DNA from 3 places in the Uliginosibacterium flavum genome. Region 2 is predicted to be linked to each of the others. Evidence: predicted binding sites of a transcription regulator. Region 2 holds the regulator's gene; each other region holds the start of a gene.
What was found. Region 2 encodes FliA, which starts transcription of late flagellar genes. Its sites were predicted from a motif close to CTAAAGTTNNNNNNNNNNNNGCCGNTA; they were not measured.
Positions count from the first base shown of each region.

Region 1: the regulator FliA is predicted to act here: its motif matches at 2,888-2,914, upstream of motD (flagellar motor protein MotD).
Region 3: the regulator FliA is predicted to act here: its motif matches at 6,323-6,349, upstream of ABXR19_RS18065 (AP2 domain-containing protein).

Region 1 covers NZ_JBEWZI010000001.1:46,626-56,450, forward strand. The annotation lists gene flgA (flagellar basal body P-ring formation chaperone FlgA) at 37-726, shown strand; gene flgM (flagellar biosynthesis anti-sigma factor FlgM) at 931-1,239, shown strand; gene ABXR19_RS00225 (flagella synthesis protein FlgN) at 1,236-1,712, shown strand; gene motD (flagellar motor protein MotD) at 1,965-2,846, opposite strand; gene ABXR19_RS00235 (SurA N-terminal domain-containing protein) at 3,013-4,890, opposite strand; tRNA gene ABXR19_RS00240 (tRNA-Asp) at 4,957-5,033, opposite strand; tRNA gene ABXR19_RS00245 (tRNA-Val) at 5,061-5,136, opposite strand; gene ABXR19_RS00250 (HU family DNA-binding protein) at 5,171-5,443, opposite strand; gene holB (DNA polymerase III subunit delta') at 5,647-6,711, opposite strand; gene tmk (dTMP kinase) at 6,708-7,328, opposite strand; gene mltG (endolytic transglycosylase MltG) at 7,328-8,329, opposite strand; gene ygfZ (CAF17-like 4Fe-4S cluster assembly/insertion protein YgfZ) at 8,418-9,455, shown strand; gene ABXR19_RS00275 (mechanosensitive ion channel family protein) at 9,583-9,825, opposite strand, start outside.
Region 2 covers NZ_JBEWZI010000004.1:189,487-199,311, forward strand. The annotation lists gene ABXR19_RS05745 (hypothetical protein) at 1-418, shown strand, start outside; gene ABXR19_RS05750 (sulfite exporter TauE/SafE family protein) at 565-1,314, shown strand; gene ABXR19_RS05755 (GNAT family N-acetyltransferase) at 1,368-1,832, opposite strand; gene ABXR19_RS05760 (flagellar motor protein) at 2,056-2,796, opposite strand; gene ABXR19_RS05765 (RNA polymerase sigma factor FliA) at 2,829-3,584, opposite strand; gene ABXR19_RS05770 (hypothetical protein) at 3,715-4,530, opposite strand; gene flhF (flagellar biosynthesis GTPase FlhF) at 4,542-6,089, opposite strand; gene ABXR19_RS05780 (bifunctional diguanylate cyclase/phosphodiesterase) at 6,683-8,611, opposite strand; gene ABXR19_RS05785 (transglutaminase-like cysteine peptidase) at 8,654-9,337, opposite strand; gene ABXR19_RS05790 (TolC family outer membrane protein) at 9,539-9,825, shown strand, end outside.
Region 3 covers NZ_JBEWZI010000028.1:107-9,931, reverse strand. The annotation lists gene ABXR19_RS18095 (DUF167 domain-containing protein) at 1-301, shown strand, start outside; gene ABXR19_RS18090 (DNA topoisomerase IV subunit B) at 443-2,416, shown strand; gene ABXR19_RS18085 (hypothetical protein) at 2,440-3,738, shown strand; gene ABXR19_RS18080 (SEL1-like repeat protein) at 3,744-5,027, shown strand; gene ABXR19_RS18075 (M48 metallopeptidase family protein) at 5,089-5,616, shown strand; gene ABXR19_RS18070 (DUF2249 domain-containing protein) at 5,685-6,011, opposite strand; gene ABXR19_RS18065 (AP2 domain-containing protein) at 6,396-6,920, shown strand; gene ABXR19_RS18060 (HesA/MoeB/ThiF family protein) at 7,017-7,781, shown strand; gene ABXR19_RS18055 (PEP-CTERM sorting domain-containing protein) at 7,941-8,627, opposite strand; gene ABXR19_RS18050 (pyrimidine 5'-nucleotidase) at 8,839-9,465, opposite strand; partial or broken gene ABXR19_RS18045 (O-acetyl-ADP-ribose deacetylase) at 9,462-9,825, opposite strand, start outside.

The DNA of each region.
Region 1 (9,825 bases), on a different contig from region 2:
GTCACCCACGAACATTCACGCCTCACGCCCCCTGCCATGCGCGCCCTCCTCTTCATCTTCCTGCTGCTCCCTGGCCTTGCCGCGACGGCCGCCCCGGCCACCACGCCAGCGCAGGACAAGATGTCACGTACGATCGAAGACTTCCTGCGCGCGCAAAGCGCCAGCGCGCCGGGTCAGGTCAGCATCGAAGTCGGCAGGCTGCCCGAGGCCGAGCGTTATGGCGCCTGTACACACTGGCAAGCCTTCCTGCCCGCAGGCGCACGCGCCTGGGGACGTGTCTCGGTGGGACTGCGCTGCAGCTCAGGTGGTAATTTCTCGCTGTACGCAAGCGCCCGGGTGCGCGTCGATGGTGCCTATCTGGTCGCCGCCCGACCCATCGCCAACGGCCAGAGCCTCGCTGCTGACGACATCAAGATCGTTCAGGGAGAACTCACAGCCCAAGCGGCCGATCTGCTGCTGGCCGATGCGGCAGCCGTCGGCCAGATCGCGCGCACCGCCATTGCCGCTGAGCGGCCACTGCAAGCCACCCTGCTGCGGCCCTCCGCCGTGATTCAGGCAGGTCAGATGGTGAAAGTCATCACACAAGGCACGGGTTTTTCCGTCAGCAACGAAGGCCAGGCGCTGGCCGCCGCCAGTGCCGGCCAGAGCGTGCGCGTGCGCCTGGCGAACGGCAATATCGTCAGTGGCATCGCGCGGGCGCAGGGTTGGGTGGAGGTACGCAACTGAGTGCGCCACCCACCACTCATCGCCAAACTTCTCAAGAAATCTCCCGACAGGCCGTTGCATAAGGCATGGCTGGTTGTCAGGCACGGCAAAAACCCCTAAAGTTTTTGCTGTATCCTCCGATAAGCCAAGTGTGGCATCGCGAATGCCTTATACAAAAACAGGCCTCGCAGGTATCACGCATACCTTGAGCCAAAGGGAAACGCCGTGAAAATCGAAAACACAATCAAGTCACCCGGAGCTGTGGGCAGCGAGACCAAAACTCGCCCCGCACGTGAGGCGACAACCAGTTCCAGCGCCGCGAGCGGGTCGAAAGTCCAGCTCTCCTCGCTGTCCAGCCACCTGCAGCAGCTCGAAAAAGTCATCGCCGAAACACCGGTGGTCGACAGCGGCAAGGTCGAGGAGATCAAGAGTGCGATCTCGCAAGGCCAGTTCCGGGTCAATCCGGAAAAAGTAGCCGACGGGCTGATCAACAGCGTGCGCCAGATGCTGGCTGCGCAGCCGCGTAGCGCGTGACGATTCCTGATCGAAGCGCGCTGCGTCAGCGCCTGCTCACATTGCTTGCTGCGGAAACGCAGCAAGTCAATGAATTCATCGCGCTTCTGGAACAGGAGCGCGATGTGCTGGCCGGGCATGACGTAGAGCCGCTTTTTGCTCTTTCCGAGCAAAAATCCCGTTTTGCCCGCCAGCTCCAGCAACTCGGTGACGGTCGCACCAGCGTGCTGCACCAGGCTGGCCTGCCGAACGACAAAACCGGCGTCGAAACCCTGGTCGGCAAGGACGGGCAACAGATCTGGGCCAGCTATCTGGCCGCAGCCACCCGGGCGCAGCAACTCAATCAGGAAAATGGCGCGCACATCACTGCACGCCTGTCCCAGAACCACCAGGCACTGGCCATACTGATGGCCCACTCTGACCAGCCCACCGTATACGGGCCAGACGGATCATCGCGCACCCGCCCGGGCTCTCGCCTGCTCGGCAGCTATTAACCTGACCAAGCATCACCCGAAGACCCGCACGCAGACTTGCTCTGCAAGCAATCCACCTGCACACCCAATACCTATGTGCCTTGGCAGCAGGCATCTCTGCAAACACACGTTCAGCAAGCGTCTCCAGACAGATAACTCTGGCGTCTGTTGACATACGGTCAGCGGCCATCGTCGTGGCTCTTTGGCCGCAAAGCGAGACGCAGCGCCAAAGGCCTCCCGAGCCGGAGCCGTGCGGCTTCAAGCTCTAATTCCTCAAGGAGTGCCGCCCACCTCCTCACGCGGCGCCAAACGGGTATTCTCTGGCGTTCCCAACGCACCATCCACATTGCGCATTTGCGGATTAACACTGACTTCGGTTGTTGTAGAAGGTGCGTTAGCCACCTCTGGCGACATGGACTCGACCTGGATCGTGACGCGCCGATTGCGCGAGCGTCCATCCGCCGTAGCGTTGTCGGCCACCGGGCGTTGATCGCTGTAACCGGCGGCCGTCATGCGCCCCGGCGCGACGCCAGACTCGACAAACAGGCGCACCACCGACGATGCGCGCACCGCTGACAACTCCCAATTCGACGGAAAAAAAGCGGTACTGATCGGCAAGGTATCGGTATGCCCTTCGATCTTGATCGGAAAATCACCGGCCGCAATCACCTCCGCGACGGCTTTCAAAGCGCGTTGCGCATCAATCCCCAGTTGCGCCTCACCAGGCTTGAACAAGGCACTGGCATTGATCTCGATGGAAATCCCGTTAACGCCCTCCGTCACCCGCACCTGCCCGCCCGCCACCATCGGCTCAAGCACACGCTTGACCTCCTCAGCCATGCTGCGCATTTTCTGGCGAAATTCGGTGCGCTTGGCCTCTACTTCGGGGTTTGCTTTAGGCTGACGCGAGATAACCTGAACAATCGGCGAGCCACTCGCCAGCGTCGGCGTCACCATCGCCACGCCCTGCTCATTGGTGGCGCTGCGAAAGGCATTCACCATTGAACTGGAGAGCACGCGATACTTGCCTTCGTTCACCGAGCTGATCGAATACATCACTACAAAAAAAGCAAACAGCAAGGTAATGAAGTCCGCATAGGACACCATCCAGCGTTCGTGGTTTTCGTGCTCTTCTTCCTGGCGACGACGGGCCATACACACTCCGGCAAAGGAAAAACGGAAACTCTCCCATTGTTTACGGACAAAAGCACCCGGAGCTTAAGCCGAGCTCCAGCATTCCCCTCCATCAACTCGGCAAACGTAAACAGCAACGGGCGCGGTGTTTACACACCGCGCCCGCTTTGCATTGAATTAGGCTGGCTTACTTTTTGACTTCGGTGATTTTGACACCCAGACGCGCCCGCACGCCACTGATGTACGCACGCAGATCCTCTTCACCCAATGCCATGGCATAACGCTGACGAATATCCTTGATCCGCGCTGCGTCATCCGCCACTTTCGGAGCACTAACTGAATCAATCCGATAGATCACATAATCCTGATTGCGAACGATGCCAGCGTAAGCCGGGAATTTATCGGTCTTTGCGCCGAACACCGCCTTGCGGGCCTCGCCGCTCAAGCCCGCCGTAGAACGCTTCACTGCACGAGCAGCTTTCCACGACGCCGCGGTCAAAGCTTCACCAGCCGTCAACTTAGCCAGCGCGGCTTCACCATTTGACTTGGCCAGCTTTGCGGCTTCTTCCGCCTTCGCAAAAGCCTCCACTTCGGCGGCAACTTGCTCCAACGGTTTCACGCTGGCAGGTTTGTACTCAACAATCCGGGCCGAAACAATTACGTTCTCACCCAGCGCCACCGCCTCAGTATTCAGGCGATTGGCAATCGAATCACTGGAGAACAAAACGGCCTGCAACTTCGGATCCTGCAGCACGCCGGCCGGCAATGCGCTACGCGACAGCCAATCAGTCTGCACCAGCGTCAGCGACAATTTCTCGGACACAGGCTTCAGTGAGTCGGGCTGATCATTCACCAGATTGCTGAACTGATCAGCCAGCTCGGTGAAACGTTTTGTGGCGGCTTGCTGGCGAGCACCCTCAACAGCCTCTGCCTTGCTATCTTCAAAGCTCTTGGTCTTGGCCGCCTCGGTCAACATGATGATGTGATAACCAAACTCGGACTCGACCACACCCGAGATTTCTTTCTCGTTCAGGGCATAGGCCGCATCGGAGAACTCCTTGACCATATCGCCGTAAGCGAACGAGCCCAGATCACCACCCTTTTCAGCCGAACCTTTGTCGTCTGAACTTTCCTTGGCAATCGCTGCAAACTTGCCTGGAGCCGCCTTCACCTTCGCCAGCAGCTCTTCAGCCTTCTTGCGCGCGGCGGCTTTTACGTCCGCTTTCGCTGCAGCATCCACCTGCACCAGAATGTGGCTGGCACGACGCTTCTGCGCTTGCTCAAGGCTCTTGATATTTTCCTTGTACCAGTTGCGCGCATCTTCGTCGCTCACCTGGATCTTTTTGGCAATCTCGGCAGTACTCAATTGCACGTACTCAAGCTTCACTTGCTCGGCCAACTGGAACTGGGCCTGATTGGCATCATAGTAAGCCTTGGCCGCATCCGGTGACAGCTTCACGCCAGCCATCAGGCTCTTGGCATCAAACACCAGTTCGGAAATCGTGCGCTCTTCGTTGTCCAGCGCGATCCAGCGCTCAGCCGTAGCCTGCGGCGTCACCGCAGACTGCACCACTGGCGCCAGAAGCTGGTTCTGGGCAATGCTTTCCCGTACCTGCTGCTGGAAGCCGTCGCGCGTTTTGCCCTGCATGGCAATCATCGAATCATACAAACGCAAGGAAAACTGACCGTTTTCCTGGAATTCTGGACGGGCCTTGATGAAAGCCTGCACCTGGCTATCAGGCACCACCATCTTGCTCTCGCGGATCGTGGTCTTGACCGCAGCCTCATTGATCAGACGATCCAGCACGTTGTTGCGGAACTCAGGCGATTCAAGCACGGAACGATCAAACGCGGCGCCCATCTGCTCACGCAACGCACCTTCCTGATCACGGACGGCGGCATCAAGCTGTTGGCTGACAATATCCACCGAGCCTACGCGCGCAGCAACGTCATTGCCGCCACGGTTGCTGAAGTAGGACTCAATACCAAACAAGGCAAGAGGAATCGTGAGAACGCCCAAGATTATTTGAGCAATTTTGGGGTTATTGCGAACAACATCAAACATGATGAGCGACCATTATTGGTAATTTTGATATGAAAAAAGCGAACTCTCGTTCGCCTTTTTACATTCTGGCGGAGTGGACGGGACTCGAACCCGCGACCCCCGGCGTGACAGGCCGGTATTCTAACCGACTGAACTACCACTCCACTAATTCCAGGCAAACTGCAGGTTTCTGGTGGGCGCTGACGGGCTCGAACCGCCGACATTCTCCGTGTAAGGGAGACGCTCTACCAACTGAGCTAAGCGCCCCCGACCAGTACGCTACCGCGCCTAGGAAAGCCGATTAGTTTACCGCATCTTTCAAAGCTTTGCCAGGGCGAAACTTCGGCACCTTGGCGGCCTTGATCTTGATCGTTGCACCGGTGCGCGGATTGCGACCGTTCCGGGCGGCGCGTTTGCCGACCGAGAAGGTGCCGAAACCGACCAACGTAACGTCATTATTCTTTTTCAACGATTGCTTGATTGCAGCGATGGCTGCATCCAGAGCACGGCCCGCTGCAGCCTTGGAAATTTCTGCCTGTTTCGCGATGACTTCAACCAGTTCGGATTTGTTCACAACAACCCCCTCAGTGTTATCAAGCCTTGAATAAATGCAAGCGATGCAATCAAGCGCCAGTACTGTCTCAACGGCATATCTTGTCTGCGGCAAGTTTTATAACAAGCCCCATTTGATTGGTCAAGCGGCTATGCAGCGAAGACGCCCATTTCTGCGCTCAAAGCCCATTTGGCGGGCGTCTTGCGTTGGAGAAATACGACAAATCAGCGAATGGCAATGCGCCGGAAGACTGTCAGCAAGAGTTCTTCGAGGAATAATCGCGCATTCAGCGGATGGCTGGCCATGCGCCGATGCGCCTCAATCTCGCGATATGCCGCCAACCAGGCTTCGCCACGCCCCAGCGCCTGGCGAGTCAGTTCGCTTGTGTAATCACTGAAAAATCGGGCCGAGCCACCTTCGGCGACACGCGCACCATCACTGAGCCAGCGTTGCAACCAGGCAATCAGGATCGGCATGGTAAAGCCCGCCTCCTGCGCACCCTTGGCCTTCAGACGGCTTTCCCAATCGGCGGCCAGCTTGAGTGGATCTCGACCGGCGAGATTTGCGAGATCGCTGGCAAATTGCTTGCGCGCATCCGCCAGAACGCCTTTGGCATACACGCGCGCAGCCAGCGGCAAACCGCTGGCAAAACCCAGCAACGCCAGATTACTGATGCCCTGCTGCTTCATCCAAACTGCCGCCTGCTGTGGACTGGGGCGCGGAAAATCGAGCACCTGACAGCGACTGCGGATGGTTGGCAGCAAACGCCGCGGCGCATTGCTTAGCATTAGATACACCGTACTGCCAGTCGGCTCCTCAAGCGCCTTGAGCAGCGCATTGGCAGCAGCCAGATTCATCGCCTCGGCTGGATCAATGATCACCATCCGTCGCCCGCCGGCATGCCCCACGGCACCAACCTCCAGCGAAGCCTGCAGGGCACGCACCTGATCAATCAGGATCTGGGTGGACTTGGCCTTTTCCTTCTTCGCAGGCTCGGCGCTTTCGCCATCTTCGCTTTCTTCCGCAGCCAGGTCCGCCGCAGGCACCACGCAAAAATAGTCAGGATGATTGCCCGAGGCAATCCAGGCGCAATCCGGACACGCACCACAGGCAAAGCCTTGCGCATCCGGCGTGCGGCACAGCAAGGCGTGCGCCAGATGCCCGGCCAGCAAACGTTTGCCGCTGCCTTCGGGGCCGCAAAACAACAAGGCGTGCGGCAAACGCGCGCCACGTCCGCGCAAATCCTGCCACAGCGGCATCAACCAATCCGGAAGTGCTTCAAGACTCATGCGAAACGCGCCTCCAGGCATTGCAGCACATCGGCACACACGACTTGCGGATCACGTGCCGAGTCGATCACGGCGATTCGCCCGCTGCTGGCTTCGGCGCGCTGCAGGTAAGCATTGCGTACGCGCTCGAAAAAATCGCACTGCTCGCGCTCGAAACGATCTGCATTGTCACGCCCGCTAGCCAGGCGCTGCGCGGCAATCGCCGGCGGCAGATCGAACAGAAAAGTCAGATCGGGCTGCAAGTCGGGATGAACCCAGGCTTCCAGTGCACGAAATTTATCGACAGACAAGCCGCGCCCGCCGGATTGATAAGCAAAAGTGGCATCACTGAAACGATCACTGACCACCCAGGCGCCGCGCGCCAGAGCCGGCTCGATCACCTGCGCCAGATGCTCGCGACGCGCCGCGAACATCAGCAGCGCCTCGGTTTCCAGATGCATCGGCTCGTGCAGCAGCAATTCACGCAGTTTCTCGCCCAGCCGCGTACCACCGGGTTCGCGCGATTGCACGACCTCATAACCCCGGCTGCGCCCCCATTCGATGGTCGCCGCGATCTGCGTACTCTTGCCCGCGCCGTCGATACCCTCGAAGGTGATGAAACGTCCACGTTCGCTCATTATTTTTTACCCGATTTCTGATAGCGCTGAACCGCGCGATTATGTTCTTCCAGCGTGCGCGAGAACTCGCTGCTGCCATCGCCACGGGCCACGAAGTACAGATAATTTCCGCTCGCCGGATGCAGCGTCGCCCGTAATGCAGCCACGCTGGGCATGGCGATCGGCGTGGGCGGTAAGCCACCGCGCGTGTAGGAATTAAAGGAAGTATCCGCCTGCAGATCGCGCCGGCGCAGATTGCCATCAAAACCCGGCCCCATCCCGTAAATGACGGTTGGGTCGCTCTGCAATGGCATGCCGATGCGCAAACGATTAATGAACACCGAAGCAATCTGCGCGCGATCCTGTGCCTGCCCTGTTTCCTTTTCAACCACCGAAGCCAGCACCAGTGCCTCGTAGGGCGTCTTCAATGGCAGGTTTTGAGCGCGCTCCTGCCACTCGCGCTGCAACTGCTGCTGCATGCGCTGCTGGGCGCGGCGCAGCAGTTCCAGATCACTACTGCCCCGCGAAAAACTATAGGTGTCGGGTGCAAACAAACCCTCCGGCAGCGTACCGGGCGCCCCCAGACGGACCATTATTTCTGCATCACTCAAGACTGCCGTTTCGTGCGCCAATTCAGGATGCGCATTTAGCACAGCGCGTACGCGCGCAAAATTCCAACCTTCGATCAGGGCCACATCAGAGTAAGCATTCGCGCCCGTCGATAGCAGCGAAACCAATTCCCAAGCCGTCAGCGGCTTGTCGATCCGGTAGCTGCCGGCCTTGATGCGGATGGAATGGCCGCTGAGCCGTGCCAGCCAACTCAATGCCGGCGGCCACACTTCCACGCCAGCGTCGGCGACCTTGCGCGAGATCAGCCGCATGGATTCACCGCGCGCAATCTCGAAATCGACCGTCGGCTGACGCAAAGACAAAGGCTGCGTGGCGTACCAGCCCACCACGGCAGCGAGCACCAGTAACAGAAACAAACACAGCTTGAACAGACGGGAAATCGTACGCAGCATCGGCAAAGTGAATCTTCGATAAAGCCGGGCCGGGCCGGCGGCGCCCTATAATAGCGGAAACAACAGAACCCCCTACAGGACACCCGACATGAACGCCCCCTGGTCTGAATTCCTGCAAGCACATGGTGCATCCATCGATGCTGCTACACCTGATCAAATCAGCTTCCGCACCCCGCGCGAAGAAACCACGCTAGCCGCCCGCAGCACGGTGCTCGTGCCCCTGATACACCTGGGCCTGATCCACGCCGCCGGTGAAGAGGCCGCAAATTTTCTGCACAACCTCGGCTCCAACGACATCAAGAAGCTTGCGCTGGAGCGTGCCCAGCACAACAGCCTGAATAGCCCCAAGGGCCGCATGCTCGCCAGTTTTGTGATCTGGCGCAGTGAAGCCGGCTTCAGCCTGGCGCTCTCGGCCGACCTGCATGCATCCATCCTCAAGAAACTTTCGATGTACGTGCTGCGCGCCAAAGTCAAACTCTGCGACGGCGGCACCGAACGTGTGCTGCTCGGTCTGGCCGGTCCGCAAGCCACTGCCGCGCTCGCCGCCGCTGGCTTGTCCGCGCCAGCAGAGGTATTGGGCGTTAGCCAGGGCGACACGCGCGTCGTCCATCTGGATGGCGAACGCTATCTGATCGATTGCCCGGCAGAGGCCGCTGCCCAAGTGTGGCAAACACTGACCGATGCGGGCGCTGCCGCAGCCGGCACAGCCGCTTGGCGCTGGCTGGACATTCAGGCTGGCCTGCCGGTGGTCACCGCGCAGACTCAGGATGAGTTCGTGGCCCAGATGCTGAATTTCGAACTGCTCGGCGGCGTGAATTTCCAGAAAGGCTGCTATCCCGGCCAGGAAATCGTCGCCCGCACGCAATACCTTGGCAAGCTCAAGAAACGCATGGTCCGCGCTCACGTGGCCGAAACATCCGACGCGCAGGTCGGCGCCGACGTGTACGCCCCCGAATTTGGTGAGCAATCCTGCGGCAAGCTGGTCAGCGTGGCGGAGTCGCCCGAGGGCGGTTTCGATCTGCTCGCAGTGATGCAGATCTCGGCCTTCGAGGCAGGCGAAGTTCATCTGGGCGCTGTCGATGGTCCGCTACTGAGCCTGGCCGCTCTGCCCTACACTGTGGATTGAAACAGACTGAAGAGCCTCACCCAGCGGGCATCTGCAGACACCCCGCCTGTACATGCCCGTGTATATTGACTAAACAGGCAGGTATCGCGCAGATCGAGTCTGCGCGGGGCTCTGCAGACAGGCCAGATTACGCCATCGGGCCCAGCAAACGGACTTCGCGCTGCGGGAAGGGCAATTTGATACCCTCGCGCGCGAAGGCCTCCAGCACCGCCAGATGAATCTCGCCGACGGCCAGCGGATTATCTGCCACGCCCACCCAGGGCTTGATGGCAATGCTCACGCCGGACTCCTCCAGCGCGGCGATCTGCACCAGTGCAGCCGGCTCGGCCAGCACGCGCGGGTTGGCGCTCAACACCTCAAGCACCACGGC
Region 2 (9,825 bases):
GGAAATGCAGGCAGCAATCAAATCATTCCTCGAAGAAGACAAGAAAGCCTGGGATAGACTTTTTGGCCGCAGCGGACCACTCGCCACTCTGTCATCCAAAATCGATTTGGCACGGCTGCTTGGGATGTGCAGCAAGGTAATAGCTTCCGATCTACACATCCTCAGAGAAATTCGAAATGAGTTCGCTCACACAGTAGTAGCCCGAGACAATAGCGTTCTAACTTTCGAGTCACCTCACGTCAAAGACAAATGCTTGGCACTGAAATGTGTTGCTCACGAGCCAGTATCAGACCCCCGCACTGCATTCATTCGAGCCTGTGCGATTCTCAATGCTGACTTCTATATGCATAGATACTTTGGTCAAAAAGTATCGTCCGGCGGACTGATCCACGCCCGGATTGAACAAGGCGTTTACTAACTCCCACACACTGTTTCCCGATATCGTTTTGCTTTTGATTAATCGTTTCAAAACGCCTGCGTGAGAGAGCATCCCACCAGTTTCTGCTGGCGCGATACGCCCGTAAGCCAGACAATCCTGGCCTACCCGCAGCTCCTGACGCAATCATGGACATCATCACCAACCCGCTGTTCTATGCCGCTGCCGTGCCTGCGGTGCTCCTCGCCGGCATTTCCAAGGGCGGCTTCGCGGGCGGCCTCGGCGTGCTGGCGGTGCCGCTGATGGCGCTGGCGATTCCGGTGCCGCAGGCGGCCAGCGTGATGCTGCCGATTTTGTGTCTGATGGATCTGGTGGGGAGCTGGAGCTATCACCCGCACTGGGATTTCAAGTTGCTGCGCCGCCTGATGCCCGGCGCGCTGGCGGGCATCTTCATCGGCTGGCTGCTGTTTCGCCAGCTCTCGCCGCATACGGTGGAGCAGATGATCGGGGTGCTGGCGATTCTGTTCGCGTTGCAGCGCCTGGCCGGCCTGCAGCTCAAGGACACGTCGCGCCTGCCGGAAGCCCTGCGCGCCGGCTGGTGGTCGGGCTTGTCGGGTTTTACCAGCACGCTGGCGCACGCTGGCGGGCCGCCCATCATGATCTACCTGCTGCCCAAACAGCTCGACAAGACCGTGCTGGTGGCCAACCTGACGCTGTATTTCGCGCTGGTCAATTACACCAAGCTGATTCCCTACGCCGAGCTTGGCCTGCTGGACGCACGCAACCTCGGCACGGCGCTGGTGCTGGCGCCCCTCGCGCCTATCGGCGTGTATCTGGGGATCTGGCTGCACAAGCGCATTGACGAGAAGCTGTTCTACCGCCTGAGCTACATTTTTTTGCTGCTCACCGGCATCAAACTGATCTGGAGCGCGGTGTAAGCAGCGGCCGAAGCAAGCGCGCAAGCGCAGCGCCAGGCTGAGTCGCCTGCAGCTCAGTCCCTGAGCATCCGGCGCCAGTTGTGCAGGCTGGTCCTCTGCCAGCCCTGGCGCTCGTAAAAGGCCAGCGCGGGTAGATTGCCCTCGTCGGCAAGCAGTTGCAGACGGGAGCAACCGCGGCGGCGCGCCCAGGCCTCCGCGCCTTCCAGCAACTGACGGCCGATACCAGCGCCACGCCATTCAACGGGCACGACTACATCCTCAATCAGCCCAACCACGCTGCCCTCAGCGGTAGAGATCAGGGTCTGCACCGAACAGAATCCGACGATTTTCGACTCTTCCTCCAGCATCTCCTCGGCCACCCACATCAGGATGTCTTCACGCGGCAGCATCAGCTTGAGGCCGGCAAGCTGACGGGCCGGATCAGGCGTGAAATCCTGCTCGATAGCAAACAGGTTGGCAAGCAATGCGGCAATAGCGGGAATGTCGCCGAGTTGGGCGGGGCGAAACTTGATACTCATCGTGGCAAAGGACGAAAAACGGAAAGGGGATCAGGGTAACCCGCAATACGCCAAAATGTCCTGACAATTCTCAGCTCAATGTGACGTGCTGCACAGCCGCGCGGGCAAATGCTCAGAATCGAAGCTGCCTGAAGAGCCGCACGGACACTCGCTGCGCAGGCAGGCATCGCAGAGAGGCAAGCGCAGCAAGGCTCTTCAGCCTGCTCTCCGCAAACATCTGAAATCAGAGCACGTAACTCTGCAGGCGGCTCTCGATCAGGCGCGGGTTATCGCCGTGGGCAATGCCGATCAAGCCATCAATGACCATTTCGCGAACCAGTACGAGCTGCGCAATCGTGGTCTGAAGCTTCTTGGCCAGAGGCAGGAAAATCAGGTTGGCCGATCCCACGCCATAGATCGTGGCCACAAAAGCCACGGCAATCCCGGCGCCGAGTTTGGAGGGCTCGGAAAGGTTCTCCATCACGTGAATCAGACCCAGCACGGCGCCAAGAATACCGACGGTGGGCGCATAGCCGCCAGCCGCCTCCCAGACCTTGGCCGACTGTTTCATATCCGCTTCCCACACGCTGATTTCGACCTCCATCACCTCGCGGATACGATCCGGCTCCAGGCCATCAACCAGCAGTTGCAAGCCCTTGCGCACAAAGGGATCGGGCTGCGCATCAATGCGCGCCTCAAGGGCCAGCAAACCTTCCCGACGTGCCACCCCCCCCCAGGAAACGACATCTGCAATGATGTCTTCACCCCGTGGAACGGGCGGTTTGAACGCCCAACTGGCCATTTGCAGACCTTGCTTGAAAGTGCGCCAGGGGGATTGAACCATCACGGCTCCAACGGTGCCGCCCATCACGATCAGAAATGCCGTGGGCTGCACCAGCGAGCCGATATGCCCGCCTTCAAGCACCTGCCCGAGAACGATGGACAGGAAGCCGATGAGCAAACCAGCAATGCTGATCATCTGCATTCAATCTCTCCCCGGTGCGCCCAGCTCACCACTCAGGCCGCTGTCGCGCGCTGCGGACGCCGACGCGCCGTTGCCTCGCGCCCACCCGAGATGCGCGAACGCAAACGGGCAATCGCCTGGCTATGCAGCTGGCACACACGAGATTCCGACACCCCCAGCACCTCGCCGATCTCGCGCAAATTCATGTCCTCTTCGTAATAGAGACCCATCACCATTTTTTCGCGCTCAGGCAAATCCTCAATGGACTGAATCAGTGTGTTGCGCATGTGCTGATCCTCAAGCAGGGAGAGTGGATCCTTGGCTTCGCCGATCATGTGACGCTCAAGGAAGTCGTCATCATCATCGTCACCAAAATCCTCGAAGTACACCAGCTGATACCCGCGCGCCTCCTGCAACATTTTCTGATAATCGCCCAGCTCCATGTCCAGCACCTTGGCCAGCTCGCGCTCGGTCGGCTGACGCCCGTGCTGTTGCTCCAGAGTGTGCACGGCACCTTCGATACGGCGCATTTCACGGCGCAGGCTGCGCGGCAGCCAGTCGTTTTCACGCAGGCCATCGAGCATGGCGCCACGGATACGTTGCACGGCGTAGGTTTCAAACTGCGCTCCCAAGCCTTCCTCATAGCGCGTAATCGCGTCCAGCAAGCCGAGCATGCCGTTCTGGATGATGTCGTCCACCTGCACGCTGGCAGGCAGTTTGGCCATCAGATGGTAGGCAATGCGCTTGACCAGCGGCGCGTAGCGCGTGATGAGCTGGTCTTTATCGAGTGTTCCAGCTGCGTTGTACATGGTGATCTCTCTTTTTTCTGGTCTGCGATCCGCCCGAAGCTTTCGTGACTCAGGGCAGTGTTTTCATTCTCGCGCTGCGGCCCGCCGCCGACGCTTCGAACAGGCAGGTCTGCCGGCTTCTATTTCAACTTTAAGGCACGCTCAGCCGAACGCTCGCCGGGCTAGCCGGAAAGCGGGTTTCAAAAGGCTTAGCGGCAGGATTGCGGCAAACCTGAAGCAGACGCTGCATGAAAGTTGCAAGAGCCGTCCGTGCGTCGCTGCCCATTGCCAGCGCCTCGCCCAGACTGCCAATCTGCTCGACCTGCACGCCCAGACGACTGGCCGCCAGTTTGCAAAAGCTGCTCAACACCGCTTCAGTCTGCGCATCGTATTCACCGGCATGGCAGATCGAGAAAGCCATCTGCGGCACCTCGCGCGCCACGCGACGGAGACTTGCCCAGGCCGTCGTCACCGACTTCGGCTGCGCATCGACCACCAACGCCAGACGCGGTGCGGCCAGCAAGAGCGGTGACAAGGTCTGCATTTCGCCCGCTTGCGCCAGCAGCAACCACTCGTCGCACCCGGCCTGCAAACCCTGCAGTTGCGCCAGGGTCCGCTGTGTGATGACCCGTTCGCTGCCCAGCGCCCGCACCAGCCGGCCGACCTGCGCCAGGCGCAACCCAGGCATCACTTCCAGCACGCACTGCGCTTCCCCCACCTGCCCTTCGACGGCCTGCAGCAAATCAAAGCGCGGCGACGCGCCCAGACAATCGGCCAGATTGCCGCAGGCCTGCCATTCGTCCAGCGCCAGCACCTGCCGACCCGCCAAGGCACGCGCCCGCAACTGGCTCGCCACCCAAGGTGTCGTCACCGTTCCACACGGCAGCACTGCCAGCATTTCCGGTGGTGCGGCACGAAACAGGCGGCGCAAGCCCTCCGCCTGATCCATTGCACTGCGATCCATCATGACTTGATCCATTAGCGCGCTCCCCGCATTGCCGCCTGTGCGGCTCCATGACCACCGGCCTGCTGACCGGCCATGAGCAAACAGGCCTCAGCTGAATCCAGCTTGAAAGCCGAATCAGCCCCCAGTTCCCGCAAGGCCCGGTGGATCAGGTAGCTGCGATTGGGCAGGTGCAGATCTTCCGGCACCCGCTGCCCGTTGGCCACGTAATACACCTGCAGCTCCTTGCGCAACGCCACATCCAGTACCGGCGCCAGCGAAGCGGCTTCATCCACCTTGCTCAGGATGCATCCCGCAAGATCCGGGCCATCGTAAGCACGCACCACGTCATCAAGGGTATCACCCCGTGAAGTGGCGTTCAGCACCAGCAGGCGACGCACGCAACCTGCGGCCGTCAACATCGAGGATTGCTCCAGCACCATCTGGTCACGCTGGCACATGCCCACCGTGTCGATCAACACCATGTGCTTGCCGCGCAGATCCTGCAGGGTCTGGCGCAGATCGGAGGCGTCGCGCACCACATGCACGGTCACGCCCAGAATCCGGCCATAGATGCGCAGTTGCTCGTGCGCGCCGATCCGGTATCCGTCCGTGGTAATCAGGGCCAGCTTGTCCGCCCCGTGGCGCACCACGCAGCGCGCTGCCAGCTTGGCGGCGGTGGTCGTCTTGCCCACTCCGGTAGGCCCGACAATCGCATAGACGCCGCCGCGCTCGATGATATCTGCATCACTATCGATCAGTTTCAGCTGCCGATTCAGGCGGCTCTTGACCGCATTCCGAGCCTCAGCCGGGGCCAGATCACCGGCCAGTTCTTCGGTCAGGCTGCGTGCCATCTGGGCGGAAAAACCTGCTTCCAGCAGCTCGCTCATCATCTGGGTGCGGGCCGGCGCGTTGCGTGAAATTTCGCTCCAGGCAAAGCCCGCCAACTGGCGTTCCAGCATACCCTTGATCGAGCCAAGCTCATCGGCCAGACGCGCATTCGAGGCTTCCAGCGCCTCAATGTGCGCGTCGCGTGCTGCCGGTGCAGGGGCTGCGGCCGGACGGGACGGCGCCGCTTGACGCGCTGCGGGCGCCGCAGTCTGCCTGGGTTCAGGCCTGGACTCGGGATAGGGCTCGCCATTGGATTGCACGCGCGGCGGATTGAAGCTGCGCACGCTCATCTGGCTGCCTTCCGCTTCATGCTGCGGACGGATTTCCAGACGCTGTTCGAACTGTGGCGTGGGCTTGGCACGCGCGGGCATCGCGGGCTGCGCATCACGGGCCATGCGGGCAATGTGCTGGCCCAGAGTCACTGTGAAATCGTCATCCTCGGCAGGCCGGCTGGCGGGCCGGGCCGTCGGCGCTGGACGCACAGGCTGCGGAACGGCCACCGGGGCCGGCGTACGCGCTTCACGCACGGTGGCGGAGAGCTCACCCATCTGGTCCGCGGGGATCGCGACGATCTCGATGCCGCCCTCCACTGCGCGATTGGACAGCACCACTGCGTCCGGACCGAGTTCCGCCTTCACCGCCGCCAGCGCCTCACGCGCTGTTTTGCCGACATACCGATTAACCTTGACCATGATCCGAGCCTCCGCTTCCTGTCTTGCCTGAGGAAAGGTCATCCAAAGGGACCTTTCACGCTTGCATTATTGGCTGGTCAATACGCATCCCAGCGCAGGAACAAACGGGGGAAAACACGGCAATTCGGCAGGAGTTTCCGGCAATGTTTGCCGGCGGCAAAAGCCTTGTAGGAGAAGCTCTTACATCACAGTCAAAAAGCGAAAGGCCCATCAAGAGTGGCATGGCTGAAAAGCCTCGCCCAGTATTGATCTACACAAGGCATACCTGAAGAGGTCCGCCCATGGAGGCTCTTCAGGCACCAAATTTTCAGGCCCTCGACAGGCTCCCCGCCAAACGCTTAATCGTTCTCGTCCGGAGCGCGGGAATGATCCAATCCAAGCGGAGCGATCAGCCACCGTAGGTGCGACTTCAGTCGCACACCACGCGTGGGCGGCCGACTGAAGGCTCTCCTGAGCTTGCCGAAGGGTCGGCCCTGCGAAAACCAGAACAGCCACCGATTCACGCTTCGGCTCGTGCGCCACCCTCTCCCCAATCCTCTCCCCTCAAGGGCTGTCGGGCCGACTTGCGACTCGCGACTCGCGACTCGCGAAAATCACCCCAGTCGCGCCGTCACCGCCGGGCCGGTCACGCCCGCCACGCCGAGCGAGGCCAAAGCCTGCCATTCGTCTTCGCTGGCCACGCGCTCGGCAATCACCTGGATATCCAGGCTGCGCGCCACATCGACCACCGCCTTGACGAAGCGCTGATTGCCTTCGTTCTGCTCGATCTCGGCCACGAAGGCGCCATCCAGCTTCAGGTAATCCACACTCAAAGCATGCAACCTTGGCATCGCGGCAAAGTGGCGACCGAAATGTTCGATCCCCAGCTTGCAGCCATGCTGACTCAGCACGGCTGCGAAATCGACCAGCTCGTCGAGCCCGCCGTTTTCGGCAATCCCGCGTTCGGACAGCTCCGCCCACAGGCGTGGCGCACGCCGTCCGGCATTGTCCAGAATGGCCTGCACGCCCGGCAGGAAGGCCGGATCGCTCAAGGACAGCGGCGACAGATTGACGGCGATATCGCCCGCCTCTTCATCCAGATGCGTCATGGCCAACTCAAGCGTCAGCAAATCAAGCTGCCCCGTCATGCCCAGACGGCAGGCCGCCGGCATGAACTGGCCCGCGTTGATCAAGGCGCCTTCGGCATCGACCATACGCAACATGGCTTCGCGGTGCAGCGTAGAGCCATCCACCCGCACGACCGGGAAAAACACCAGCCGGAAGGCGCGACTCGCCAGCGCCATTTCGATACGGCTGCGCCAGTCGTCGCTGCGCGCGGCCATATGCGGCGTCTCACCGGCATTCCCTGCCAAGGGTGGCAGGACGGATTCGGCCTGCATCAGGCAGGCATCCAGGCGCAGCATCGCGCCGCCCAGATCTTCGCCGCGCCGATACAGCGTCCAGCCAATGGCGGCGGGCTGTTCGCGGTCGAAATAGTCCTGCCGGTACATGCGCTCGAATTCCTGCAGCAAGGCTTCGCCCACGCGCAGTGCACCCTGCGCATCCAGCTCCGGCAGCAGGATGCCAAACTCGGCGCCGTTCAGACGCGCGATGGTCGCCGTCTCGTCATACTTTTTCACGTGCTCGTCCAGCATGCTGGCGCAGGCCTGGATCATCATGTCGGTGCGTTCGCGCCCGATGCGCCGGTTCAGCCCGGCCAGATCCAGCACCCGCGCCACTACCAGCGCACCGCCGGGCGCGGCCTGTTCGTCATGCAACGCCTCGCGCAGGCTGCCCATGAACAGGCTGCGGTTGGGCATACGGGTCAGCGCATCCCGATTGGCGTCGTTGCGTAATTGCTCGATGCGCGCCGCCTGCTCGGCAAACATGGCCTGCACCCGGCCGACCATCGAATTCATCGCCCGCCCCACCACGCGCAGCTCCGGCACGTTCGGCTCGGGCAGCATCACGAAGCGGCGAAAACCGATCGCCACTGCCTGCTCGACAATCGCGCGCAGCGGCTTCTGCGTCCAGCGCATCAGCAAGGCCAGTGCTATGCAGAGCAGCACGCCGATCCCGCCCTGGACGATTGCCAGTTTGATCGTACCGCTCCACAGCTCGGCATAGGCATAACGCGCGCTTGCCAACACCTCCACCTTGCCAGCCTGCGTCCAGCCATCCGACACCATCGCTTCACCCGGCGCAGCGTCCAGCGGCACCATGGCCACGAACCAGGCCGGCGCGGTCGAAGCCGGGGCGCCGGTCTTGCGCTCGACTTCCACCTTGCCCTCGATATTGCGATAAGTGATGGATTCGAAGTGACCGGAATCAAACAGCGCGCTCACCAGCAACTCGCGCATCGCCGCATTCTTGCTTTGCTGCGACATCGACAAAGCCAGCGAAGCCGCACTGTCACTGGCCTGCGCATACAGCTGCTGGGCCAGATAGTTGCGCGCAGTCAGCACGCTCAGCGCAAAGCTGGTCGTCAGCGCCAGCAGCATCGCCACCAGCACACTCAACCACAGGCGGGTTAACAGGGACATGTCAGTTCCTCCCGGCGCCCAAGGCGCCCGTGCGAATACGTTTCACGGCTCATAGCCATCATCCTTCATTTTTTGCATCAGGCCGCGCCACAGCGACAGCTGATCCACCGACCCCGACTTCGTACCGGCCCCCTGCTTCCAGATGCCGTCACTGTTAAAACTGAAGACCGGCGCCAGATCCGGGCGGCGCGAAGCCGGCAGGATGCTGGAGGTCAGATTGTCGAGCACCAGCGGCTCGGCCCCCGGCGTCGCATAGTAACCGAGCACCATGTGGGGCTCCGTCACCCCGTTACCCGGCGTGCCAAGAGTCGCTACCACATAGATCCAGCGCAGCTTGCTGCGCTCGACCCCCAGTTCAATCAGGCTGAAATACTTGGCGATCACATAATCCTCGCAATCGCCCGCCCCCTGCCCCAGCGATTCCAGCGGCGTCGCCCAGTAATCCACCACTTTCCACACCTGCTGATCACTCTGGAAACGAATGTGCCGACCGAAAAACTCGTTCACCCGCCGCAATTTGTCTGCCTCAGGCAGCGCACCGGCCTGCCCCAGCATCTCGCGCCACTCGCGGAAATTCTGGCCTCCCTTTTCGCCATAGCGCCCCGTGATGCTCAGCAACATGCGATCAACATCAACCGCAGCGACGGCCAAGGTCACGCCCAGCAGCAGCGCCAAGGCCCCCAGTCGTGAGTGGAGGCAGAGATTTTTCCAGCGCCAGCGCTTCATGCCATGCATCTTTCAGCCAGAAAACGTGATGTAGTTGCTTGTTGGGTTCATTTCGACGCCGTTCGTGATCTTTGACCTAGGACAAACACACATGGCCAGAATAGAATTGCCGCCTGCTTGCCCCCCTGAATGAATATCGGCTCCATAACGCAGCACTGAACCCCGACCATGTCGACATGGTTTGTCTGGAACAGGATCAAAATGCACGCCACCAAAATTCTTGCACTCTCTCTGGCCCTGATCGGCAGCAACCTGCAGGCCGCGACCCTCAATGAGGTGACCGAACGCGCGCTGGCCCGCAGCCCCGATGTCCAGTTGCGCATGCACGAATACAACGCCTCCAGCTTCGAGCAGCAAGCCGCCCGCGGTGGCCTGCGCCCCCGTCTGGATCTGGAGGCCTATGCCGGCCGCGAGCGTTACGACCCAGCGCCCGGCACCAGCAACTACTTCAATCACCCCGGCGCCGCCCTGCAACTGCGCCAGCTGCT
Region 3 (9,825 bases), on a different contig from region 2:
CAAGGATACGGCACCGATTCGTCGCCAGCCGGATGGCTCGGTGACGCTCTCCCTGCATGTGCAGCCGGGGGCCAAGCGCACCGAATTCGCGGGCTTGCATGGCGATGCGCTGAAGGTCCGCCTTGCCGCGCCGCCCGTGGATGGCAAGGCCAATGCGTGCCTGCTGGCTTTTCTGGCGAAGTTCTTGGGCGTGCCCAAGTCTGCAGTCACGCTGCTGGTCGGCGATAGCGCACGGCAAAAGGTCGTGCGTATAGAGGGGGCTGGAGAGCCCCAACTGGCAAGGCTCTTCGAGCATACCTGATCGGGAGGTCCGCCCCATGAGGCTCTCCAGCATGCCTGTCCGTTGATCAGGCTTTGCGATTCAGGTCTGAAATCCAACCCTGCAAAGCCTCGCGATGTGAAAGAATTCGGCCCTCGAATTCCACCTCCTGACCGCACCGCCATGGCACAGCAGCAATACGACGAATCCTCCTTCCGCGTTCTCAAAGGCCTGGAGCCGGTGCGCGAGCGCCCTGGCATGTACACGCGCACCGACTCGCCGTGTCACATGATTCAGGAAGTCATCGACAACGCGGCCGACGAGGCCCTTGGTGGCTTCGCCAAGAACCTGCATGTGCTGGTGCTGCGCGATGGCTCGATCACCGTGACCGATGACGGGCGCGGCATTCCGGTCGGTCTGCATCCCGAAGAAAAGATCCCGGTCGTGGTGCTGGCCTACACGGCGCTGCATGCGGGCGGCAAGTTCGACAAGAAGTCCGGCAACTCGGCCTACGCTTTTTCCGGCGGTTTGCATGGCGTTGGCGTGGCTGTGACCACGGCGCTGTCGCTGCGCGTGGAGGTCGAAGTGCGCCGTGAGGGCAAGATCTACGAGATCGCCTTCGCCAATGGCGGACGCGAGATCGGTCAGATCAATGAAGTCGGCAGCTGCGGCAAGCAGACCGGCACCCGCGTCAAAGTGTGGCCGGACGGCAAGTATTTCGATTCGCCCAAGGTGCCGATGAACGAACTGGAGCGCCTGCTGCGGTCCAAGGCCGTGCTGCTGCCCGGCGTGCGCGTGTATCTGGAAGTGGAGCAGGCCGATGGCAGCTTCACCAAGCAGGACTGGCGCTATCAGGAAGGTTTGCCGGGCTATCTGCGTGAGATCACCTCTGGCGCCGACGCCGTTGTGCCGATTTATGCCGCCGAAAAATACGCGGGCGACGATGAAGACTTCGCGCCCGGCGAAGGCGCGGCTTGGGCCTTCGGCTGGTTTGACGGCGTGCAGCTGGGCGAAAGCTATGTCAATCTGATTCCCACCGTGGCTGGCGGCACGCACGAGTCCGGTCTGCGTGGCGGCGTGTTCGAAGCGGTGAAAAGCTTCATCGAACACCACAGCTTGCTGCCCAAAGGCGTCAAGCTGCAGCAGGAAGACGTGTGCGGCAAGATGAGCTACGTGCTCTCGGCGCGCATCCTTGATCCGCAATTTCAGGGCCAGGTGAAGGAAAAGCTCAACAGCCGCGAAGCCGTGAAGCTGGTCTCCAGCATGCTGCTGCACCCCTTCGAGGCCTGGCTGAACCAGAATGCCGAACATGGCAAGGCCATTGCCGAACTGGCGATCAAGCAGGCCCAGTCGCGTTTAAAGGACGCGCAGAAAATCGAGAAACGCAAAAGCAGCGGCGTCGCCGTGCTGCCCGGCAAGCTCGCCGATTGCGAGTCTGAGAACATCGCTGACAACGAGCTGTATCTGGTCGAAGGCGATTCCGCCGGCGGCTCGGCCAAGCTCGCCCGCGAACGCGAAACGCAGGCGATTTTGCCCTTGCGTGGCAAGGTGCAGAACTCCTGGGAAATCGATCCGAACCGGCTGTTCGCCAACGCCGAAATTCACGACGTATCGGTCGCCATCGGCGTCGATCCGCATACGCCGCAGGCTGCCGATTCGGTGCTCGCCAATCTGCGCTATGGCAAGGTCATCATCATGGCCGATGCCGACGTCGACGGCTCGCACATCCAGACCCTGCTGCTGACGCTCTTCCTGCGCCACTTCCCCAAGCTGGTCGAAGCTGGCCACGTTTATATCGCGCTGCCGCCGCTGTACCGCGTTGACGTGCCGGCCCAAGGCAAGAAACGTCCGGCACGCCGTCTGTATGCGCTGGACGACGGCGAACTGCAATCCATCCGCGATCGCCTCGCCAAGGAAGGTTTCCGCGAAGACCAGCTCGAAATCGGCCGCTTCAAAGGCCTCGGCGAAATGCAGCCCGCCCAGCTGCGCGAAACAGCGATGGATCGCGCCACCCGCCGCGTCCTGCCGGTGACCATGGATCAGGACGCCGTCGCCGAAACCGACAAGCTTTTCGATCTGCTCATGGGCAAGGGCGAAGCCTCTGGTCGGCGGGCGTGGATGGAGTTGAAGGGCAATCTGGTTGAGGCGGATTTATAGTTCAGACGTTCAGGGGGCGAAGCGTGAGGATATCTAAAAAGACTGTTCTGATTTTGCTTGGCATCTTTCTCATCAGCTTCTTTTGGATGGCGAAAGATCCTATTCGCCTGTCTCGCAAATATGAGGCAATCAATAAGGCGCCGGTGTTTGCTGCGGCAAGAGTGCTCAGTGCCCGTAAGGTCGATGTCAATCGTTCTTCGGGCGCAGCGGTGGCCTACGAGTTGAGCTTTGTGTATGAAGTGGATGGGCATAGTCACTACGGACGTGAAACGCTCGGTTTTCTGTGGCAGATTGCGGCACCTGAAATTCTCGATGTCGTCTATAGCCAAGACAAACCGGATATTTATTTAACCAAGTCCGACTATGGGACCTATTCGCGTCGGCCTGGTCAGTTGTCAGGTGAGTTACGTATTGCGGGAGTGATGAGCGTTATATGTGTTCTGTTGTCGGCTTTCATGTTCTGGCGAATTGAGTCGCCCAGACGGCAGCTAGGTGAAGTGGCTGAGAAGGTGGCTTCGAGGCAGAAAGCTTCTTCTGCTTTGAGCAAGCAAGCAAAATCGAATCAACACGCATCGAGGCCGCCGAACGTAGCGCAACGAGCTAGCCTTCCCGAGTCGGTGCACTCTGAAGCCGAGCCTGTGCACCCTGCGACATTGGCTTTGCTGCGTGCGATTGAAGATCGACGCAAAGAAGACCCTTTCATTGGTGCGAAGATCGGGGGCAAAGAGGTTCTTCAGCGCTTGCTGGCTGGAATGAAGGACGAAAAAGGCGTTCACGTCGAATCCTTGCTGACAGCATTGGGCGCGTTGGCTGGGTATGCCTGTCAAGCAAGTGTGCGCGTCGAGGCCCTTGCGAACGGAGAGGGCGAAAACTCGAGGTTCATGGTTGTTGAAACGGACAATGGGCAGAAGTACTATTTTGGCGATGCCCTGAACAAGGCATTGGCTGAATCCAAGTATTCAGTATGGAGTCTGGCCGCAGGAACCGCGCAACACCTTGGTTGTCAGCAGCTACCTGATCTGCATGCTATTTTTCAGCACGTAGCAAGCTCTGGCGGGCGTGCCGACTTTGGTATTCCCCGCATTCCCGATGGCCATCGGCCTGCCGATATCCCGATCAATTACCTGAAGGCACTTTGGCCGGTGTTTTTGCCATTGGTGAAGCAGTTTTGTGCGTCATCTTTCGAGTGGCCATTGTTGTTCGCGTCCGCCATTCAGGAGGCTATGGAGTTCGGTAAAGGCGTGATCGACCCCACGCTTGCGGTAACTATTGTTATGGAGAGCGCCATTCCGATGTCAAAAGTTGATCTGATCACGGCTTGATCTGTATGAGCCGTGTCGCCACATGGATCGCCGCCTGCGCCCTGTGTCTGCTGGCGAACGCCGCATGGGCGGGTTTCGAGGCGGGTGCTGCCGCCTACGAGAAGGGTGATTTTCAGACTGCCGCGCGCGAATGGCTGCCGCTGGCACAGGCCGGCAGCAAGTTCATGCAGTTCAATCTGGGCGCCATGTACTTGAAGGGACAGGGCGTGCCCAAGGATGCCAAGGAGGGCGAGCGCTGGCTTCGGCGTTCGGCGGCTCAGCGTTACAGGCCCGCGCAGGAGGCTTTGGGCGATTTCTATCTCCTCGATCGTCAAGGCGCGCTTCAGGATTATCAAGAGGCCTTGCGCTGGTATCGCCTTGCGGCGGGGCAGGGTAGCGCGTACGCGCAGAGCCGCATCGGCTTCATGTATGAACAGGGAATGGGTGTGCGGCGGAGCCGGGCCGCAGCGGTCGGCTGGTATCGTCTGGCGGCTGAGCAAGGTGACGCGTCTGCGCAGAACAATCTTGGCATGAAGCATGAAAAGGGCTGGCTGCTGCTGGACTATGCCGAGGCCGAGCGCTGGTATCGCCTGGCGGCGGATCAGGGGGACGCGGAGGGGCAGCGCAATCTTGGTCGTTTGTATGCCAATGGCTTGGGTGTGGCGCAGAGCGATGAGGAGGCCGCGCGCTGGTATCGCCTGGCGGCTGAGCAGGGTGACGTCAAGGCACAGTACGCGCTGGGCGAAATCAACGTCCAGGCTAAGCGTTACGAAGAGGCGCTGCGCTGGTTTTTGCTGGCGGCAAAGCAGGGCGATGTGTTGGCGCAGACGGAGCTGGGCCGGATCTATCGTGACGTCAGAAGTGATGTGTTGCAGGATTTTCATGAGGCTCTGCGCTGGTATCGCACCGCTGCGGATCAGGGCGATGCGGAGGCGCAGTACCGTCTCGGTTCGATGTATGAGGAAGGGCAGGGCCTTGAACCGGATTTTGCTGAGGCCGCGCGCTGGTATGGCCGGGCAGCCGATCAGGATGATTTTCGTGCCTGCCTCAGTCTGGCAGATATGTACGGGGCGGGGCGGGGCGTAGCTGCGGATCAGGTGCTGGCTTACGCGCTGTACGCGCTGGTCGAGCCCGGCAATTTTGCCCTCGGAGCCAAGGCAAACGAGCGACGCGGCAAGCTGGCCGAGGCCATGAGTGCGCAGCAAATCCTGGCCGCTCAGGATCTGGCTCGGGTGATGGCGCAGGGCAAGCCGATGCAGGTCGTCCAGCGGTATCTGGATAGCGCTGCGAAGGAAGAGCTCGCGCGCTGATCCGTACTGATCGCAGATTCCTTTGCCGGCGTGGCAGGCAGAGCCCACGTACAATTGCGCCATGTCTGCCACTCTTCCCCCCACGCCTGTCGCCTATCTGGCCGGCTATCCGCAAGCCTTGCGCGACCAGGTGCAACAGCTGATTGCGGCTGGCGAGCTGGGCGCGCGCTTGCATCAGCGTTACCCAAAGGCCCACACCGTGCGCAATGAACGTGCATTGCAAGAGTATGTGGGCGAGCTGAAAAGCCGCTACCTGCGCAGCACGCCACCGCTGGCGCGGATCAGCTACGACAATCAGATTCACGTGATCCGCAATGCCTTGGGCACGCACACCACCATCTCGCGCGTGCAGGGGCTCAAGCTCAAGACAAAGCGCGAAATCCGCATTGCCATGATGTTCCGCACCATGCCGGAGGAATTTCTGCGGATGATCGTGGTGCATGAGCTGGCGCACATGAAGGAGCGCAATCACGACAAGGCCTTCTACCAGTTGTGCTGCCACATGGAGCCGGATTATCACCAGCTCGAATTCGACCTGCGCGCCTATCTGTGCTGGCTGGAGGCGGGCGGGCAGATGCTGTGGGAGTGAGGTTGTGAAGGGAGAAGTGCCGTAAAAAAAGACGCCGTAGCGTCTTTTTTATCTGGACTGCGCTGAGCTCAGCGTCCGCCGCAGCAGTCGCCGCCTGAGCCACCGCAGGAGCCGACTTTTTCGTCAGCGGCGGTTTCGGGCGCCAGGGCGCGGATGTGGAAATTGATGATCACCGGGCCGCTGCGATCCACGTATTCCGGCACCACCTGACTGCCGTAGCGCGTGGCGATTTGGGCCAGCAGGGGCAGAGGATCGTGGTCGTTGATGAAGCGCATGGTTTCGCCGTCATCCAGCGACTCAATCGCGCCAAAGATGGCCGAGTGACGGAAACGCTTGCTGATGCCGCGTGCGTCGAAAAGATGGGTGTCTACGTGATTCTGGCTGCTGCAATCCATGATCTTTTCCTTCAGGGTCGGGTTGGAAGTTGATGTCCGGATCTTAGTGGCGGGCGATCAGCGGCTTCCTTGATCCGTGATAGGTTTGGCTTTGCTCTGTGAGAACGCCTGAAGACCCTTGTCTGGCGTGGCTTTCTGGTATGCCTGTCTGATGAAGGCCGTCCTGTGCGGGTCTTCAGGCAGGTGTTCAAGGGCTGAGTGCTTGTGAATACCAGGACTTTTTCCGCCACTGCAATGCTCTGCTGAAGGGGTGCAGGCTTTGTTTTCGTAAGATCAAAAAACTTTTGCTTTGGCGTCTGCCGTATCAAGCCCTAAAGTTTTCCGATTCCTCGCCGAGAATCACTCTATCGCCGCCGTTACCCCGACAGCAGATGGAGGATTGAAGTGAGCCGAGGCAGTGTCTACGGAATCAGCCGTGTTGATAATGAAGTCAGTCGTACCCACGGCTGGCTCGTGACCGTTCAACGGCGCGGCGTGATCTTCCGCAAGCATTTCAGCGATGGCGTGCACGGCGGCAAACAGAAATCATTTCTTGCCGCCAAGTCCTTCAGGGACGAAGTGATCGCCAAATATCCACCGTTTTCCATGCGCGAGTATTCCAACATCGTCAAAAAGAACAATCGTTCTGGCGTTGTCGGTGTATGCCGGTATTGCGCATCAGAGACCCGCGATCTGCCGGAAGAGAAGCAGCGCTGGTTCTGGGTCGCCTCTTGGCCGTTGCCCGATGGGCGGCGCAAGAGGGTTAAGTTCTCCGTCAAGAAATACGGCGAAGACGGTGCATTCAAGATGGCCCTCGCGGCCCGCAAGGATGCGCTCAAATCGCTCGATGGCGAATTCGATCCGGGGGCAGTACGTCGCAAGCCCGCAACCCGGCGCCGCAAGGCCGCCGAGGTCGGTGTGAGTAGCTGACGTGCAGGAAAACATCAACAGCCCGCCGGCCCTGCCGTGCGGGCTTTTTCTTGTTCAGCGGCTACACTTGCCACCTTTCTTAGCATGCCGCTTGCCATGAACGACGATCAGCTTCTGCGTTATTCCCGCCACATCCTCCTGCCTGAAATCGGCGTCGAGGGGCAGGAGGCAATTGCCGCCAGCAAGCTGCTGATTGTCGGCGCCGGCGGTTTGGGCTCGCCCGCTGCGATGTATCTGGCCGCCGCTGGCGTGGGCGAAATCGTCCTGTGCGATGGTGATACCGTGGATCTGACCAATCTGCAGCGCCAGATCCTGCATTCGCTCGAAACTGTGGGCCACAACAAGGCTGTTTCGGGGCAGGCCACGCTGGCGCGTGTCAATCCGCTGACCCGCGTCAGCATCGTTGAACAGCGCCTGGCCGGCGATGAACTAGCAGCGCAGGTCGCCGGCGTGGATCTGGTGCTCGACTGCAGCGACAACTTCGCCACCCGTCACGCCATCAACCGTGCCTGTTTCCAGCACCGCAAGCCCCTGGTGTCCGGTGCTGCGGTGCGTTTCGATGGGCAAGTGTCTGTCTTTGATCTGCGTAACAGCACAAATCCCTGCTATCACTGCCTTTTCCCCGAGGGTGACGATGTTGCCGAAATGCGCTGCGCCGTCACCGGCATCTTCGCCCCGCTCACCGGCATCATCGGTGCCATGCAGGCCGCCGAGGCGCTCAAACTCATTGTCGGCTGCGGCGAAACCCTGGTCGGCCGCTTGCTGATCCTTGATGGCCTGGCGATGCGCTGGCGTGAAATGCGTTATGGTCGTGACCCGCATTGCGCGGTGTGTGGCGGCCCGCCTGCGGCGGCGTGCTGAGCAATGAGTGCTGAGGACTGAGGTGAGAGTGCTTGCGGAGGCGCGCCCGGCAAGCGTTTTCACGATGGATTCCGGCAGGATAAGATCTGGCGCGGCTTTGCGGCATGCCTGCCTGAAGACGCATGCTGCATGCGCCTTCAGACAGGGCTGATAGCTCGATCAGGCAAGCGTCTTGCGCCGTTTCACCATGAAGCCCAGCAAGCTCAGTCCGGACAAGAGCATCGCGGCACTGCCGGCTTCGGGTACGGGCGCAAACACGGTGGCCAGGGGATGAACCGTCGCACCGTCGCCACCGATGTTGCCCGTCCAGTTCGTGGAGTTATTTACGGCAGAACGCAATTCGACCAGGCTTTTACCGCTGCGCGCTCCCGTGTATTCAGAGAAGTCCGTGCTGGTGGGTAAGGCCAGCAAGTTGACACCCGGCGTGAGTGTTGCAGGCGGGGTTGGTGCCAGATAGGTCGTCAGCCCAGTCAGAAAGCTGGGGGCCGCTGCCGAACCCTGAAAGGCGTAAAGGCTCTCGGCCGTAACATTAAGGTCGAATTTGGTGTCGGTGCTGACCGAGCCGCTTGATGCCTGCTTCTGTCCTTTGCTGTCAGTCGTAATGCTGACAACCGTGCCCACGGAAATGCTGTTGAGTGCTGTCCAGATCAGCGTTCCTTCTGTGGTACTAAGAGTGTTGCTTGCGCTGAGCCATTCATTGTCGGTAAATGAGATCGTTGTGCCGCTTGCGATGTCGACCCAGCTCACGAAAGCGAAATTTTCCGCATCGCCGTTGAATGCCGTAAAAGCAATATCCCCCGCATTCAAAGCCTGGGCACTCTGCATCCCGGCCAACACCAGCAACACCCCGAACAAATCTTTGCGCATTTCCCGCCCCTTGGTAAATAACCATAAAGATTGAATGGTCAGGTTTGGCGAGAAAAATCCGCGTGATGGAATCGAGGTTTTGGACGGATTGCCCTATAGGGCAGGGGCGTAAGGCGGCCTGCGGCATTCCGCAGGGCTGCACGAGTGGCTGTGCGGCTCCTTCCCGCTGGCTTGCGCAAGCGGATCTTTGTCAGGCCCTGATCTGCCGCGCCGAATTCAAACGTTGATCCACCCATAGCGGTTTTTTTACGGCGCGATAAATCCAGATCGTGCGCATGCCAAGTTGTTTGGCGGGGCGCAGGTTGATGGCGGTGTCTTCGACCATGATGCAGCGGTGCGCGGGCACTTTGAGCTTTTTCAGTACGGCCCGATAGGCGCGGATCTGCGGTTTTGGATGAAAGCCCAGATCCTCGACGGCGAAGCTCTCATCCATGATTTTGTCCAGCCCGGTGAGACGCAGGATGGCGTCGACGTATTGGCGCGGGGCGTTGGAAAAGATGACCTTGCGTCCCGGCAACTGGCGCAGATGGGCGAGCAGGGCGCGGTCGAAAACGAGCATGCTGGCGAGGTTCTCGAACTGGTGGGTGTGATGCAGGAAGTGGCGCGGACAGGTCCCATGATTGCTCACCATCCCGCGCAGGGTGGCGCCATAGCGTGTCCAGTACTGCCAGCGCAGGGTGCTGGCGGCTTCAAGACTCAATTGCAGATGCTCGGCCAGATAGGCCGTCATGGCGCGGTTGATGTGCGGAAAGATGTGCACGCCGGCGTTGTGCAGGGTGTTGTCCAGATCAAATAGCCAGACCGGGTGCGTGCTCACAGGAGGGCCTCGTACAGGGCCAGGTCTGCGGCCGAGAAACAGCAGAAAATTACGTCATGCACGCCGGGGCAGTCGGGCAGGGCTTCGCGCACGCTGCGCACGGCAATCTGGGCAGCCAGTTCAGGTGGGTAGGCGTACACGCCAGTGGAAATCGCGGGGAAGGCGATGCTGCGCAGACCCTGCGTCTGTGCCAGCAGCAGACTGTTGCGGTAGCAGGCCGCGAGCAATCCGGCTTCGCTTTGCGTGCCGCCGTGCCAGATGGGTCCCACCGTGTGAATGATGTGCAAGGCCGGCAGACGATAGCCGGCGGTGAGCTTGGCTTGGCCGGTGCGGCAGCCGTTCAGGGGGCGGCATTCTGCC